DNA from 3 places in the Halomonas sp. M4R1S46 genome. Region 2 is predicted to be linked to each of the others. Evidence: riboswitches for the same ligand, from Rfam matches in the RefSeq annotation. Region 2 holds a riboswitch; each other region holds the start of a gene.
The links. A riboswitch is a leader RNA that binds a small molecule or an ion and turns the genes downstream of it on or off. The one in region 2 is predicted to bind thiamine pyrophosphate.

Region 1: another riboswitch for thiamine pyrophosphate. It lies ahead of OCT48_RS15945 (sodium:solute symporter family transporter); the one in region 2 lies ahead of thiC (phosphomethylpyrimidine synthase ThiC).
Region 3: another riboswitch for thiamine pyrophosphate. It lies ahead of OCT48_RS18660 (hydroxyethylthiazole kinase); the one in region 2 lies ahead of thiC (phosphomethylpyrimidine synthase ThiC).

What each region holds. Positions count from the first base shown of each region.
Region 1 is NZ_CP107008.1:3,441,194-3,446,833, reverse strand. It holds gene OCT48_RS15955 (peroxidase-related enzyme) at 1-460, shown strand, start outside; gene OCT48_RS15950 (HNH endonuclease) at 525-1,295, shown strand; TPP riboswitch at 1,646-1,770, shown strand; gene OCT48_RS15945 (sodium:solute symporter family transporter) at 1,760-3,148, shown strand; gene ilvD (dihydroxy-acid dehydratase) at 3,218-4,906, shown strand; gene OCT48_RS15935 (hypothetical protein) at 4,911-5,640, shown strand, end outside.
Region 2 is NZ_CP107008.1:2,774,981-2,780,620, reverse strand. It holds gene OCT48_RS13035 (glycosyl transferase) at 1-663, shown strand, start outside; gene OCT48_RS13030 (alpha-amylase family glycosyl hydrolase) at 660-2,492, opposite strand; gene thiC (phosphomethylpyrimidine synthase ThiC) at 2,592-4,481, opposite strand; TPP riboswitch at 4,555-4,694, opposite strand; gene tenA (thiaminase II) at 4,902-5,570, opposite strand.
Region 3 is NZ_CP107008.1:4,036,150-4,041,789, reverse strand. It holds gene OCT48_RS18675 (serine hydrolase) at 1-484, shown strand, start outside; gene OCT48_RS18670 (DMT family transporter) at 823-1,698, shown strand; gene thiE (thiamine phosphate synthase) at 1,717-2,331, opposite strand; gene OCT48_RS18660 (hydroxyethylthiazole kinase) at 2,321-2,641, opposite strand; TPP riboswitch at 2,676-2,778, opposite strand; gene OCT48_RS18655 (hypothetical protein) at 2,822-3,103, opposite strand; gene OCT48_RS18650 (ATP-binding protein) at 3,229-4,605, opposite strand; gene OCT48_RS18645 (response regulator transcription factor) at 4,602-5,282, opposite strand; partial or broken gene OCT48_RS18640 (peroxidase) at 5,456-5,605, opposite strand; gene OCT48_RS18635 (C40 family peptidase) at 5,612-5,640, opposite strand, start outside.

The DNA.
Region 1 (5,640 bases), 670 kb from region 2:
CCACCGGCCCGACGAGTTCCGGGCCTTCTTCGCCTACCACGATGCCTTGATGGAGCGGGAGTCCGACACCCTCACCAAGGCCGAGAAGGAGATGATCGTGGTTGCCACCAGCGCCCGCAATCGTTGCCTGTACTGCGTGGTGGCCCATGGCGCCCTGGTGCGCATCTACAGCAAGGACCCCCTGCTGGCCGACCAGGTGGCGGTCAACCATCGCACCGCGCCGATAAGCGAGCGTCACCGGGTGATGCTCGACTTCGCGCTGTACTGCGGCCTGGAGGTGGGCGAGCTCACCGACGACTGGGAGACGCGCCTCACCGAAGCCGGCTTTACCCGGGAGGATATCTGGGACATCGGCGCCATCGCCGCCTTCTTCGCCCTCTCCAATCGCCTGGTGACGCTTACCGCGACCCCGCCCAACGAGGCGTTCTACCTGATGGGCCGGGTGCCGAGGGAACAGTAAGGGCGCTGGCGTGTGCCGCCCCGCCAAGGTAGCGTGGTGCGGGGAAAACCGGAGAGAGGAAACCATGGTGGCAGAGCGACAGGCCTGGACGGACCAGGATCGGCTGCAGGTGCTGTCCCTCTATTGTCGGCTGACGTTTGGACAATTGCACAAGCGTCGGCCGGAGGTCATCGAGCTGGCCGAGCGTATGGGACGTTCGGCCAACTCCGTGGCGATGAAACTCACCAACTACGCGAGTCTCGATCCGGAGGTCCAGGCCTTGGGGAAGAAAGGCCTTACTGGTGCCTCTCGACAGGACCGCTTGCTCTGGCAGCGATTTATCGCCGACCCAGAGCCAGTGGCGAAGGAGTGCGAGGCAGCCTGGGCGGCACTTGAGGTCAACGAGCCGGCAGAGGGCGCAAGGGTCGAGAACGACGCCGACTTCACTGGCCAAGAGACGACTGGCCTGCAGAAGCGACGCATCGGCCAGCCTCTCTTCCGCAAGGCGGTGATGATCCGCTATGACACGCGCTGCGTGATCACGGGCCTGCGCCACGAAGACCTGCTGATCGCCAGCCATATCGTGCCCTGGCAGTCGCAGCCCGAGTCGCGACTCGACCCGGCCAACGGGCTCTGTCTCAATGCCCTGCACGATCGTGCCTTCGACAAGGGGCTGCTGGCTATCGATGAGCGGGATCGCATCCGCATCTCGTCGGAGCTGAGCGCAGAGGGTGTCGTGGGCCACCTGAAACACCAGCTACAGGACCTCGATGGCCGGCCATTGCGTCTGAAGGCCGAGGCCTTTCCCGATCGCGGCTATCTGGCCTGGCACTACCGGGAATGTTTTCGCCGGTAATGTCTTAGGCAATGTCCGAAAAGTGCCTGTGCTCGGCTATACGGCGTTAAAAATCGGCTCGTGCGCGAGCCGTTGCTCCTGCAGCAGCAATCGCCCCTCCCGCATCGGGCCCTCGAACAGGGCTACCCGCAGGCGCAGCAGGCGTTCGCTGACCCGGTTGTCGAAGGCGGCGTGGGGCTCGGCGAATCTCCGGTGCGGGTGCCCGGGGCGTGTTCCCTGGCTTCGGAGAAGGGCACGGCGGCTTTCCGGCGGCTGGTCGTTCGACATCGGACACTGTTATGTCATGCTGGCGTGTGAACGCGATATCGGCGAGTCGGCCGTCACTTGAGGTTCATCCAACACGATTCATTCACTGTCGCCAGGGGAGTCCCGCTCGACCGGATATTGCATCCGGCGGGGGCTGAGAGAGCGCTCGGCGCTGACCCTGGACCTGATCCGGTTCATGCCGGCGGAGGAAGCGCGACATGCCTTACCTGACGTCAGCCGTGCTTGGCGCGGCGCTGCTGTGTTTCACCGTGCTGGGCCTGCGGGCGCGGCGCGCCGACGGGCCCCTCGACGATTACGTCACCGCCCGCAACTCCCAGACGGCCTCCAGCCTTGGGCTCTCCTTCCTGGCCTCCGGCATGGGGGCCTGGATCCTCTTCGCCCCGCCGGAGATCGGCGCCTTCGTGGGTCCCGTGGCCCTGGCCGGCTACGCCATCGGCTCGGCATTGCCGTTCATCGTGCTGGGCCTGTTCGGGCCGGCCATCCGCCGGCGCCTGCCGGAGGGCCGCAGCATCGGCGAATACGCCGAGGCCTGCTTCGGGGCCGGGGTGCGGCGCTGGGTGTCGCTGGTATCCATCCTCTACATGGCCTGCTTCCTGGCCGCCGAGCTCACCGCCATCGGCGCCATCACCGGGCTGTTGTCCACGGTGCCGCCCGCGCTGGTGGTGATCGGGGTGGCCCTGGCCACGCTGCTCTACACGGCGCTGGGCGGCCTGCGCGCGAGCCTCGCCACCGATCGCTGGCAGGCCTGGCTGCTGCTGGCGCTGCTGGCCGTGGTCGGCGGGGTGGCCCTGGTCCGCCTGCCGGCGCTGCCGGCGGAGGCCGCGATGCCGTCGATCCCCACCGTCGACGCCCTGTCCGTGGCCCTGACCCTGGTGATCGCCGTCACCGCGGCGAACCTCTTCCACCAGGGCTACTGGCAGCGGGTCTGGGCGGCCCGGGACGCCCGGGCGCTGGGTCGTGGCGCCTGGCTGGGCGGCGCCGTCACCGTGCTGGTGGTGGCGGTGGTCGGCGGCCTCGGCATCCTCGCCGCCATGAGCGGGCTCGCCCTGGGCGAGCCGCCGATCCCCTTCTTCGCGCTGCTGGCCGGGGCGCCGGACTGGCTGGCGCTGCCGGCGCTGGTGCTGGCGGTGACCCTGGTCGCCTCCAGCGTGGATACCCTGCAGAACGGCATCGCCTCCCTGGTGGTGGCCGGGGCCGGGCGGCGGGGCCTGTCCCTGCCGGTGGCGCGCTGGGTCACGGTGGCGCTGATGGTGCCGGTGGTGGCCATCGCCCTGCAGGGGCTCTCGGTGTTGCGGCTGTTCCTGATCGCCGACCTGCTGTGCGCCGCCATCGTGGTGCCGGTGCTGCTGGGCCTGTGGTCACGGATGAGCGCCGCCGCGGCCCTGGCCGGCGGCGTGGCCGGCCTCGCCGGGGCCGTGCTGCCGGGCTGGCTGGCCAGCGGCAGCCTCGTGGCGGGCCTGCTGGCGGCGAGCTTCCCGGCCGGCGTGCCGACGCTGCCGCCCTTCCTCGGGGCGCTGCTCGCCTCCACCCTGGTCGGCCTGCTGGTGGCCTGGTGGCGACCGGCCCGGGCGTCGCATGCCACCTGAGCATTTGCCAGGCGGGGGGATGACGGCCACCCTCTGAAGGTCACCCGACCGAACAGAGGACGTCGCGTCATGAGCGATACGCCACAGGATCCGCGCCGCCGCCATTCCGCCCCGGTGGTGGATGGCGTCGGCAAGTCGGCCAGCCGCGCCATGCTGCGTGCGGTGGGCTTCACCGATGCCGACTTCGCCAAGCCCCAGGTGGGCATCGCCTCCACCTGGAGCCGCGTCACCCCCTGCAACAGCCATATCCATGAGCTGGCCGAGCAGGCCAGCGCCGGCGCCGATGCGGCCGGCGGCAAGGGCGTGATCTTCAATACCATCACCATCTCCGACGGCATCGCCAACGGCACCGAGGGCATGAAGTACTCGCTGGTGTCCCGGGAGGTGATCGCCGATTCCATCGAGACGGTGGCCGGCTGCGAGGGCTTCGATGGCCTGGTGGCCATCGGCGGCTGCGACAAGAACATGCCCGGCTGCCTGATCGGCCTGGCGCGGCTCGACCGGCCCAGCGTCTTCGTCTACGGCGGCACCATCCTGCCCGGCGAGGGACACACCGACATCGTTTCGGTGTTCGAGGCCATGGGCGCCCACAGTCGCGGCGATCTCGACCTCATCGAGGTCAAGCAGATCGAGGAGACGGCGATCCCCGGCCCCGGCGCCTGCGGCGGCATGTACACCGCCAACACCATGGCCTCGGCCATCGAGGCCCTGGGCATGAGCCTGCCCGGCAGCTCGGCGCAGAATGCCGTGTCCCGGGCCAAGCACGGAGACAGCCGGGCGGCGGGGGAGGCGGTGCTGACGCTGCTCGAGCACGACATCAAGCCCTCGGACATCATGACCCGCGAGGCCTTCGAGAACGCCATCACCATGGTCATCGCGCTCGGCGGCTCCACCAACGCGGTGCTGCACCTGATCGCCATGGCCGATGCGGTGGGCGTGCCGCTCACCCTCGGCGACTTCACCGAGATCGGGCGGCGGGTGCCGGTGCTCGCCGACCTGCGGCCCAGCGGCCAGTACATGATGAGCGAGCTGGTCGAGATCGGCGGCATCCAGCCGCTGATGAAGACCCTGCTCGAGGCGGGGCTGCTGCATGGCGACTGCCTGACCGTGACCGGGCGGACCCTGGCGGAGAACCTGGCGGACGTCGCGCCCTACCCCGAGGGCCAGACGATCATCGCCCCCCTCGAGGCGCCGCTGAAGGCCGAGAGCCACCTGCGCATCCTGCACGGCAACCTGGCCCCGCAGGGCGCGGTGGCCAAGATCACCGGCAAGGAGGGCATCCGCTTCTCCGGCACGGCCCGGGTGTTCGGCTCCGAGGAGGAGGCCCAGGCGCGCATCAACGACGGCAGCGTGGTGGCCGGCGAGGTGGTGGTGATCCGCTACGAGGGTCCCCGCGGCGGGCCCGGCATGCGCGAGATGCTCACTCCCACCTCGGCGATCATGGGACGCGGGCTCGGCAGCGAGGTGGCCCTGATCACCGACGGCCGCTTCTCCGGCGGCAGCCATGGCTTCGTGGTCGGCCATGTCACCCCCGAGGCCTTCGACGGCGGGCCCCTGGCGCTGGTCGAGGACGGCGACACCATCACCATCGATGCCGAGGCCGACACCCTCGAGGTGGCCCTCGACGATGCCGAGCTCGCGCGTCGCCGGGCCGCCTGGCAGCCGCCGGCACCGCGCTATACCCGCGGGGTGCTGGCCAAGTATGCCCGCACGGTCAGTTCCGCCTCGACGGGGGCGGTGACCGACCGGCCGGTATAGCGCCATGCACCGGGTCCGTGCCGCCGGGCGCGCGACCCGGCCGGCGCTGCTGCTGGCGCTGGTGCTGCTGGCAGGCTGCGCCAGCGCACCGGCCTGGCGGGCGGCAGCCCCGCCCGACCGGGGGCACTGCCTGGCCCTGCTCACCGCCTTCGATGCCGCGGTGGGCGGGGCGGGCGTCGGTGATGCCGGCCGGGCCCGGGTCGCCGGCTTCCCCTACCTGCGCACCGATCGCCTGCTGGCGAGCTTCGCCCCGGAGCTGCGCCATCAGCCCGACGCCCCGCGCTATATCGACTGGCTCGGGCGGATGCGGCGGGGCGATGCCGAGGCGCGGCGGATCGAGGCCGCCAACCTGCCGGCCCCGGCACGCCAGCGCCTGACCCGGCGCACCGGTGGCGAGGCGCCGGCCGCGGCGGCCAACGCCTGCGCCGACCGGCTGCTGGCCGAGGAGCTGCTGGGGCCGGAGGATGGCCCGGCGCGGGCGGCGCTGCGCGAGGCCGCGGTCGCGCCCGATCACTATGTGGATACCTGGCGGGTGCTGGGGCTCTATCCCCTCACGCGGGTCGGGCTGTCCCTGGGCTATGGGCGCTGGCGGAACGACTACCTGGCCGGCTTCGACGGGCCCTTCCCGCCCCGGGGCGAGGCGCGACGCTACGCGCCCGAGCTGCCGGAGGGGCCGTCGCTGGACGGCGAGTCCGCCGCCCGGCTGGTGCGCGAGGCACCGCGCGGCCCCCTGG
Region 2 (5,640 bases):
GGCCGGCTCAACGGCCGGGTGTCGCGGCTGATGGTCACCCCCCTGCTGCGGGCCCTCAAGCAGATCCACGGCCCGCTGCCCTACCTGGAGTACCTGGACAGCTACCGCTATCCGCTGTCCGGGGAGTTCGCCATGCGCAGCGAGGTGCTGGACGGCATCCGCATTCCCGCCGACTGGGGGCTGGAGATCGGGGTGCTCTCCGAGGTGCACCGCAACTATTCCACCAAGCGCCTCTGCCAGGTGGATCTCGCCGATGCCTACGACCACAAGCACCAGCCGGTCTCCGAGCAGGACGCCTCCGCCGGGCTCAACCGCATGAGCCTCGACATCGCCAAGGCGCTCTACCGCAAGCTGGCCACCCAGGGCGTGACCTTCAGCGCCGAGGGCTTCCGCACCCTCAAGGCCACCTACTACCGGCTGGCGCTGGACCTGATCGAGGCCTACGACCACGATGCGGTGATGAACGGCCTGAGCCTGGATCGCCACGGCGAGGAGCAGGCGGTGGAGCTGTTCGCCACCAACCTGCTGGAGGCCGGCAGCGTCTTCCTCGACAACCCCGGCGAGCGGCCCTTCATCCCCAGCTGGAACCGTGTCCGCGCCGCCATTCCCGACCTGCCGGCGCGCATGGCCGACGTCGTCGAGCAAGACAATACCGGCCGCTAGTCGAGCGGCCGGTTGACCAGCCACAAGGCGCCGTAGGGCGGCAGGCTGTCCACCGGCACCCAGGGCGCCTCCTCCAGCAGATCGTGCCAGGCCTCGCCGGCCAGGGCGTCCAGGGGCAATGGCTGGGGCGTGTCGGTGATGTTGTGCATCGCCAGCAGGCGCCGGCCGTCGTCCAGGGGCCCCCGCTCGAAGACCAGCAGCGACGGCGGCGTCTCCCACACGCGCTGGGGGGCGTCGGGATGGAAACAGGGTTCGCGGCGGCGGGCCTGCAGCAGGCGCGTCAGGGCCGCGAAGACATCGCGAGTCGGGGTGCTGGGGCTGTCGAGCAGCAGGGCGAGCTCCTCGCGCTGCCAGCGGCGGCGATTGATGGAGCGCAGCCGCCCGCTGCGCTCCACGCCCTCCAGGTCGTTCAGGGTCCCGGTCAGCACGTGCAGGTAGAGCGCGGGGATGCCCCGCAGGCCCAGCATCAGCTGCTGGCTGCACAGGAAGCGCGGCACCTGCCAGGGATCCGGGCCGCGGCGCGTGCCCTTCATGGCATCGAACCAGGTGATGTTGATCTCGTAGGGACTGTCCTGGCCGTCGTCCCGGGTGCGCATGCTGACGAAGCCCCCGAAGCGGTGCATCAGCTCGAGCAGCGCCTCGATCTCGTGGGGCGGCAGCCAGCCCTCCAGGGGGCGCACGCCGATGCCGTCGTGGCTGGCGGTGAAGTTGAGGAAGCCGCAGCCCGGCGGCAGCGCCGGCAGGCCCTTCAGCCAGGCGGCCAGGGTGCCCGCCTCGCCGCTGGTCAGGGTGTGCAGCAGCAGCGGCGGCAGGGGGAACTGGTAGACCAGATGCGCCTCGTCGGGCGTCGCCGGCTCTGGGCTGGCCTCGTCGAGCCACTCGAGCCCCCCGCCCGAAAGACGTTCCAGACCGAAGTAGTCGAGGTTCTCCGGGTGGGGGACGTTGGTCTCGGTGAGGATCAGCGTCCCCGGGGCCACATGGTCGACGATGGCCCGCAGCAGACGCACCACCTCGTGGGTCTGGGGGAGATGGATGCAGGAGGTGCCGACCTCCTTCCACAGGTAGGCGATGGCGTCCAGGCGGATCACCCGGGCCCCCTGGGACAGGTAGAAGAGCAGGATGCCCACGAACTCCAGCAACACGTCCGGGTTGGCGAAGTTCAGGTCGATCTGGTCCTCGGAGAAGGTCGCCCACAGGTGTCGGGGGCCGCGCCGGGTAGGCACCTTGACCAGCAGCGGCGAGTTGCGCGGGCGCACCACCGCGGAGAGGTCGGTGTCCGGCGCCATCTCGATGAAGTAGTCGCGGCCCGGCTGGCTGCCGGCGAGGTAGTCGACGAACCACAGCGATTCCCGCGAGACATGGTTGAGCACCAGGTCGACCATCAGGTCGAAGCGCTCGGCCAGGCGGCGTACCTGGTGCCAGTCGCCGAGGGCCGGGTCGACCTCCCGGTAGTGGATGACCGAGAAGCCGTCGTCGCTGCTCCAGGGAAAGAACGGCAGCAGGTGGACCCCGCTGAAGGTATCGGCGAGGCGGCTCGCGAGGAAGTCGTCGAGCACGTCGAGGGGCGCGCCCTCGCCGTCGACCAGGCTGTCGCCGTAGGTGATCAGCCACTGGTCGCGCTCGCTCCACAGCGGGCGGGCCTCGGGCGTCTTGGCTTCGGCGGATTCCCCCACGGGGTGCAGCGATGGGGCCTGGTGCGCCAGGAGGGTGAGCAGGCGGCGCAGCACCTCATCGGCGCGTGGGCCGTAGAGATGGCTCAGGTGACGGTGGGCCCGCTCGCGGAAGCGGGCGGGGTCGAGCGGGGTCGAGCGCGAGGAGGCATGGGGCATGGGGGCTACCGCCGTGTGATCCACTTTCCCTGACCATGCAGGGGACGTGCCAGTGGCCGCACGGCGGTACCGGCGGCGGGAGGGCCCCGCCGCCGCGCCTCACACCTCCTTGTACAGCTCGGCGCCGGTCTGGCGGAACTTCTCGGCCTGCTCCTCCATTCCCTGCATCACGGCCGCCTGGTCACCCTCGAGGCCCCTGTCCCGAGCATAGTCGCGGACCTCCTGGCTGATCTTCATCGAGCAGAACTTCGGCCCGCACATGGAGCAGAAGTGCGCCACCTTGGCGGAGTCCTTGGGCAGGGTCTCGTCGTGGTACTCCCGGGCGGTGTCCGGGTCGAGGCCCAGGTTGAACTGGTCCTCCCAGCGGAACTCGAAGCGCGCCTTGGACAGCGCGTTGTCACGCCTTTGCGCTGCAGGATGCCCCTTGGCCAGGTCGGCGGCGTGGGCGGCGATCTTGTAGGTGATGATGCCGGTCTTGACGTCGTCCTTGTTGGGCAGGCCCAGGTGCTCCTTGGGCGTCACGTAGCAGAGCATGGCGCAGCCGTACCAGCCGATCATCGCCGCGCCGATGCCGGAGGTGATGTGGTCATAGCCGGGCGCGATGTCGGTGGTCAGCGGCCCGAGGGTGTAGAAGGGCGCCTCGTCGCACTCGGCGAGCTGCTTGTCCATGTTCTCCTTGATCAGGTGCATGGGCACGTGACCGGGCCCCTCGATCATCACCTGGACGTCGTGCTGCCAGGCGATACGGGTCAGCTCGCCCAGGGTTTCCAGCTCGGCGAACTGGGCCTCGTCGTTGGCGTCCGCCACCGAGCCCGGGCGCAGGCCGTCGCCCAGCGAGAAGGCGACATCATAGCGCTTGCAGATCTCGCAGATTTCCTCGAAGTGGGTGTAGAGGAAGCTCTCCTGGTGGTGGTAGAGGCACCACTTGGCCATGATCGAGCCGCCCCGGGAGACGATGCCGGTGACCCGCTTGGCGGTCAGCGGCACATAGCGCAGCAGCACGCCGGCATGGATGGTGAAGTAGTCCACGCCCTGCTCGGCCTGCTCGATCAGGGTGTCGCGGAACACCTCCCAGGTCAGGTCCTCGGCCACGCCGCCCACCTTCTCCAGCGCCTGGTAGATGGGCACAGTGCCGATCGGCACCGGGGCGTTGCGGATGATCCATTCCCGGGTCTCGTGGATGTTGGCCCCGGTGGAGAGGTCCATGATGGTGTCCGAGCCCCAGCGGATGCCCCAGGTCATCTTGTCGACCTCGTCCTCGATGGAGGAGGTCACCGCCGAGTTGCCGAGGTTGCCGTTGATCTTCACCAGGAAGTTGCGGCCGATGATCATCGGCTCGGATTCCGGGTGGTTGATGTTGCTGGGGATGATGGCGCGGCCGGCGGCCACCTCGTCGCGCACGAACTCCGGGGTGATCTCCTCGGGGAGTCGGGCGCCGAAGCCCTGGCCCGCATGCTGGTGGCCGAGGATGCGCTCGACCTCCTCGGTGCCGAGCGCCTGGCGGCGCTGGTTTTCCCGAATGGCGATGAATTCCATCTCCGGGGTGACGATGCCCTGGCGGGCATAGTGCAGCTGGGTGACGTTGTGCCCTTCCCTGGCGCGGCGCGGGGTGCGGGTCAGGTCGAAGCGCAGCGGGGCGAGCATGGGGTCGTTGGCGCGGCGGCGGCCGTACTCGGAGGTGGGGCCGTCGAGCAGCTCGGTGTCGCCGCGCTCCTCGATCCAGCCGCGGCGCAGCTCGGGCAGGCCGCGGCGCAGGTCGATCTCGGCCTCGGGGTCCGTGTAGGGGCCGGAGGTGTCATAGACCAGCAGCGGCGGGTTGGCCTCGTCGGCGCCGGAGGTGCGGGTCGGCGACAGGGCGATCTCGCGGAAAGGCACGCGGATGTCGGGGCGCGAGCCCTCGACGTAGCGCTTGCGCGAGCCGGGCAGGGCCTGGATGGCGGCCTCGTCGACGCGGGCGCTCTCGGCGAGGAAGTGATCGGTCTTGGCCATGGGAGTCTCCTTGGGGTCCATCACGGTTGTGGTTGTATCGGGAGGAGACGTAGGCGGGGCGTCGTCCGGCGGGGCCGGGGCGTCGCTTGATCCCTACGCTGGTACCCTCCCCGTGGTCAGGGAATTAGCCAGTTCAGGTTCAACGGGATCCATGCTCGGGCGCCTCGCGCCGCATGATCTCAGCCGTCATCAACGGCACCCCGTCAAGCGTTGTGGTGCCCGCCATCGCCGGCGGGCGGAGTCATCGTGGCTACATGCTTGCCTCGGTCTCGGGGCTGATCCGTCGACAGGTCTGCGAGGGGGCGCTGTGAACCCCTCCCTGGGCGCTACCGACGCCATCCATGGCGTAGGACCCCCTCTTAGACCTGTCGCCGGCGCCCCGTACGTCGTGGCAGCCGCGACGGTCTTGCTCGGCAGTGGTTAGTCCGCGCGATCCAGGCCCATCTGCCAGAAATCGATCTCGAGCCGCGTGGCATCGCGGAAGATGGTCGCCAGGCGCGCGAAGCGCTCCGGCGTGACCTCGGCCAGCCGGGCGTCGAGCCAGGCCCGCTCGTCGTGCATGGCGGCCTGGAAGGCGTCGCCCTCGTACATGGCGATCCAGGCATCATAGGGGTTGGCCGCACCGCGCATCGTGGAGGCCTGGGCGTTCAGCCAGTTCGCGATCTCGCCGTAGCCGATCAGGCAGGGGGCGAGCGCCACGTGCAGGTCGAGCAGGTCGCCGCGGCTGCCGGTGTCGAGCACGTAGCGGGTATAGGCGAGGGTGGCCCGGGCCTCGGGCAGCCGGGCCAGGTCGTCCTCGGTGATGCCCCACTCGCGGCAGTAGCCGACATGCAGGTCGAGCTCCACGTCGAGGATGGTCTTCAGGCCCTCGAAGGCGTGGCGCAGCTCGGCCAGGGTCTGGCTCTTGTAGGCGGCCAGGGCATAGGCCCGGGAGAAATGCACCAGGAACAGGTAGTCCTGTTCCAGGTAGTGGCGGAAGGCGTCCTCGTCGAGCCGGCCGGCGCCCAGCGCGCGGACGAAGTCGTGCTCGATATAGGCGCGCCAGTCCTGCTGGCAGGCATCGGTCAGGTCGCTGAAGCGGTAGCCCATCTTGCCTCCGGTGCGGTCGGGATCCGGGGGCGAGCGAAGCGGAAGACGGGAGGAGGGCCGGACGGAAAGG
Region 3 (5,640 bases), 1.3 Mb from region 2:
CACCCCCGCGAGCCCGGTCAGGGCCCGGCCGGCACCTGCCGAGCCGGCGGAGGCCGCTACGGCCGGCACCCCGACGGCCGTCGCCCCCTCCATCGACGAGACCCTGGTGCCGGCCCGGCCCGTCATGGCCGAGCCTGTCGAGACGCCGCCGACGACGGCGGTCGGCAGCGTGGACTCGGCCCCGGTGACGTCTCCCGACGATCCCATCCGCCAGGTGCTCGCCGAGGGCGATGCGGCCAATGGCGGCTGGGGCGTGCAGATCGGTGCCTTCAGCGATGCCGACCACGCCCGGCGCCTGGCCGCCCGGGCGGCCGATCGCCTGGCCACCGAGCTGGCAGATGCCCGGGTCTCGGTGCCCCGTGTCGACGGCGCGGGCGTCTATCGCGCGCGCCTGGTGGACATGCAGGAGGGGCAGGCCCGCAGTGCCTGCCGGCGCCTGCAGGCTCAGGGCATGGAGTGCATGGTGGTCCAGGCCAGCCTCTGATCTCTCGATGGCTTGTCCATCCGGAGCCTTCTTAGGATGATCGCAGTTAGCCGTGTCGCTCGGGGCTGATCCGGCGACAGGTCTTCGAGGAGGCGCTGTAAACCCATCCCTGGGCGCTACCGACGCCATCCATGGCGTAGGACCTCCTCTCCGACCTGTCCCCGGCGCCCCTCGTCATACCCAAATGCCATAGCCTTGTGAACCTGCCCGGAAGACTTGCCGCCGTCCACGGCTCCCCTTAGGTTGGTAGGGAATCCTCGCCCCGCCGGTTTCGCCGGCGGGGTGGTTTTTTCTCCCTCCCCGGGTCCCGGGGGAGCCGACGCAAGGAGGCGGTTCGCATGTCATCGTCGCTGAAGGGCATCCTGTACATGTGTGGTGGGGTGCTGTGCCTGGCGTTGGGCGACGCCATCACCAAGTGGCTGGGCGAGACCCATTCGCCGCTGCAGATCATCTTCTTCCGCACCCTGGTCTCGTTGCCGCTGATTCTGCTGATCGCCCGGTTCAACGGCGGGCTGCGGACCCTGCGCACCCGGCGGCCGGGGGTGCACCTGCTGCGTGGCCTGATCTTCACCGGCACCATGATCTGCTTCATGTGGGGGCTGACCCTGCTGCCGCTGGCCGAGACCACCGCCATCGCCTTCGCCGCGCCGCTGTTCGTGACCCTGCTGTCGGTGCCGCTGCTCGGCGAGCGGGTCGACCGCTTCACGGTCCTGGCCACCCTGCTGGGCTTCGTCGGGGTGCTGGTGGTGGTCCGGCCGGGCGGCGACAGCTTCCAGCCCGGGGCCCTGGTGGTGGTGGCGGCGGCGGTGTTCTACGCCCTGACCATGATCACCGCGCGTCGCTACGGCGAGCGCGAGCACCTCTGGGCGATGGTCTTCTACACTACCCTGGTGCCGTTGCTGGTCTCGGCCACGACCCTGCCCTGGGTCTGGCAGACGCCTGCCGCCCTGCACTGGCCGGCCTTCCTCACGGCCGGTTGCCTCGGGGTGGGGGCCATGGCCGGACTGACCCTCGCCTTCCGCCATGCCCCGGCAGCGCTGGCCGCGCCCTTCGACTACACGGCCCTGCTGTGGGCGGTGCTGCTGGGCTGGGGAATCTGGGACGAGGTGCCGGACCTGTGGGTGTTACTGGGCGGCTCGCTGATCATCGTCAGCGGCCTGGCCATCGCCTATCACGAGCGACGCACCGCCCTGAACCGCCGCCCCAGCGCCTAGGCGCGCGGGCAGCCGGGCTCAGCGTCTCGGGAAGGCGCGGGCGGCGGCCTCGGGATCCGGGGTGCCGCAGATGGCGGAGATCACCGCCAGGCCGTCGGCCCCTGCCCGGTACACGTCCCGGGCGTGCTCGGCCTTGAGCCCGCCGATGGCCACCGTCGGCAGGGGGCTCGCCGCCACCAGCTCGGCCAGGCCCGCGAAGCCCAAGGGCTGGGCGTGGTCGTGCTTTGACGGGGTGGCGAAGACCGGCCCCAGGCCCAGGTAGTCGAGCCGCCCCGCGTCGATCCGGGCCAACTGCCCATGGGTCTGCACCGAGAGGCCGAGGATGGCCTCGGGGCCCAGGGCCGCGCGGGCATCGGCCACCTCGCCGTCGTCCTGGCCGATATGCAGGCCATCGGCACCGCTGGCCAGCGCCACCTCCAGGCGATCGTTGATGATCAAGGGCACGCCGCTGCCGGCCAGTGCCGTCTTGAGCCGGCGCGCCAGGGGCACGAACTCGGCGTCGCTGGCATGCTTGTCGCGCAGCTGCACGAGGGTCACCCCCCCGCGCACCGCGGCCATGACGGTCTCGACCAGCCCGCGGGCCTCGCACAGGCCCGGGTCGGTGACCAGGTAGAGGGACAGGTCAACTCGCATCGGTGATCTCCAGGCGCGTGCGCGCGGTGAGAGTGGGGCCGTCCAGGGCATGGAGGGCATCGAGGAAGGCCACGGCGAAGCTGCCCGGGCCGGCGGCGGACTCGCCGGCGGCGGCATAGCCGGCCAGGGCACTCGCCAGGGCGGCGAACTCGGTCACCTCCTCGCGGGCATGCGCCATGGCGGGCGAGGCCCCCAGGGCCAGCAGCACATTGGCCATGGTGTTCATCGCCACATGGTTGGTGATGTTGTGGACCAGCGGCGTGGACGCGCGCACCCGAGCCAGGTGCTCGGCGGGATCGATGGAATGCATAGGGCCTCCCGGGGGAGGGGAGGCGCGGGCCCGGAGGTGAGCCGGCACGACTCCCTCCGCCGGCATTATCCGGGTCAGGTGATGAGGGTGCCTCTCAGCCGGTGCGGCTTGCCGCGCCGGCGCCCCTGTCGTCAGTCGTCACTATCCCCGTTCGGCCGCAGGCTGTAAAGGCGCGGCGGTTCAGGCCGCCAGCTGCAGGGCCACCAGGGTCAGCAGGCTGGCCTGGCTGAGGTGCTGGAGACTCCGCGTGCGGCTGGCGGTCTCGGGCTCGCCGGGATCATCGCGCTCCGGGCGCAGCAGCGCGGTCGCCGCGGCGGCCAGGCCGATCAGGCCCAGCGGCAGGCCGACCTTGCCCCAGCAGGCGATCAGGCCGCCCGCGGCGAGCACCAGCACCCCGCCCATCACCAGCCAGCCGGCTCGCTGCCGGGCGGCGGTCGACGCCATCGGCATCGCCTGTGTCATCGGCATGCTCCTCCCGTGTCGTTGTTGTCGTCATCAAGGCTCACGATGTAACCACGTTAGGGGCGTCAGCTTAAGGGGCGCTTAAACAACGATGACATTTCGATAACAACGGTGACGCGAGGCGGTCAGCGCCGGGGCAGTCGGGCGACGACGCGCAGCCCGCCGCCGGGCGCCGCGTCCAGCTCCAGGTGGCCGCCATGGCGCTGCACGAGGCGGTCGACGATGGACAGGCCGAGGCCGGCCCCGGCTCCGGGCCCGGCGCGGTGGAAGCGCTCGAGGGCCTGGGCACGCCGGGCCGGGGGAATGCCGCTGCCCTGGTCATCGACGCTCAGGCCGAGATGGTGCGCCCTGGCCGTCAGCGAGACTCGCACTCGGGCGCCCTGCGGCGAGTGCTGCAGGGCGTTGCCGACCAGGTTCTGTACCAGGGTGCCGATGGCGCCGGGCTCGGCGATCAGCCCCCAGTCGGCGCCCTCGTCGGCGTCGAGCCGGATGTCCTGGCCGCGATCGGCGGCCAGGGGCATCAGTTCGGCCAGGGCCTCGCGGGTCTCGTGGAGCAGGTCGACCGGCTGGCCCGTGGCATCGGCCTCCTGTTCGGGGTCCAGGCGGGCCAGGGTCAGCAGCTGGGTGACCAGGCGGGTGGCCCGGGCGACCCCGTCGCGCAACTGGGTGAGCGCCTCGCGGCGGTCGTCCGGGTCCTGGGTGGCCAGGGCGTTCTGGGCGTGCAGGTCCAGCACCGCCAGCGGGGTGCGCAGCTCGTGGGCGGCATCGGCGATGAAGCGCTTCTCCCGGGTGCGCATGTCACGGATCCGCTCGAGCAGCCGATTCAGGGCGCCGGCGATGGTGGCGAGCTCCCGGGGCAGCGGCGAGGTGGGCAGGGGGGGCAGGTGCTGGGGATCGCGGCTCCGGATCTGGTCGGCCATGCGGGACAGCGGGCGGAGCCCCCAGCCGATGGCCCACCACAGCAGCAGCGCCAGCACCGGGAGCCCGACGAGGTCCGACATCAGGGTGCGCAGCGCGATGAGCCGCACCAGCTCGCCCCGCACGTCCTCCCGCTCGCCGACCAGCACCCGCAGGCCGTCATCGGGCCCGCTCAGGGCGTAGACCCGCCAGTCATTGTCGTCCAGCTGCACGTCCTCGTAGCCGTCACGCAGCGGGGTGAAGGGCCTCGGCGGCGCGCTGGCCGAGCGCAGCAGCAGGGTGTCCCCTCGCCAGACCTGGAAGGTCAGCTTGCTCTCGTAGCGATGGCCGGCGATGCGCTGGTCGGCCTGGTCGGCCCGTTGCAGGGCGCTCTCGAGGCTGGCCAGCAGGGCGTCGCGGCGCTCCTCGGGCAGCGGGGCGCGCATCAGGCCCTCGAGGAGTCGGGCGTTCTGGGTCAGGCGGGCGTCGAACAGCTCCTCGACCTCGTGGGCGGCATCCCGGTAGCTGGTGACGCCGATCACCAGCATGCTGAGCCCGAACACCAGCAGCACGATCCCCAGGGTACGGCGGCGGATCGAGCTCATTCGCCGCCGTCCCGGGGCGGCTTGTCCATCACGTAGCCGATGCCGCGCAGGGTGCGGATCAGCTCGGGGGCGAGCTTGCGGCGCAGGTGGTGCACGTGGACCTCGATGGCGTTGCTCTCGACGTCCTCGTCCCAGCCATAGACCAGCCGGGTCAGAGTATCCCGCGTGAAGACCCGTCCCGGGTGGCTGAGGAACTCCTGCAGCAGGGTGAACTCGCGTCGCGAGAGCTGCACCGGCTCGCCCCGGAAGCTGACCCGGCGGGTCCCGGGGTCGAGCTCGATGCCCCGGAAGTGGATCACGCTGCTGGCGTGCCCCTGGCTGCGGCGGAGCAGGGCACGCAGCCGCGCCTTGAGCTCGGCGACTTCGAAGGGCTTGGTCAGGTAGTCGTCGGCGCCGGAGTCCAGCCCCTGGATGCGGTCGTCGATGCCGTCCCGGGCGGTCAACACCAGCACCGGGACCCGGTTGCCGGCCCGCCGCAGGTGCTCGAGCACCGCGATGCCGTCCAGCCGGGGCAGGCCCAGGTCGAGGATGACGGCATCGAAGGGCTCGTCGCCCCGCAGGGTGACCAGGGCCGCCTGGCCGTCGTCGAGGATGTCGACGGTGTAGTGCTCCGGTTTCAGCGCCAGGCGAATGCCCGACGCCAGGCTGGGGTCGTCCTCCACCAGCAATATGCGCATGAGCGGTCCTTGTCAGTCATCGAGCTCGGCGAGCCGGCGGCGGATCGCCTCTCGGCGGCCGGCATCGGCCCGCTCGCGCCCGGGCGAGGCGGCGCGTCCAGGGCTCGCCGCGCCTGTCCCGGCTCGTGCAGATAGTCGCCCCAGAAGAACAGGCTGTCGAGTCCCGCGTTGGTCACGGCCGGCACGCTCATGCAGTCGTCGCCCGGTCGCCCGTTCACCGGGGTGGCCCGCTTGTGAGAGTCGGTGAGCTGCTGGCTGTCGAGCACCCGCAGGATCTCGTCGAAGTGACGTCCGGTGCTGGCCGGATAGGTCAGCGTCAGGCGGCGCGGTCAGGGGGCCGGGGCGGCGGCCCCCAGGA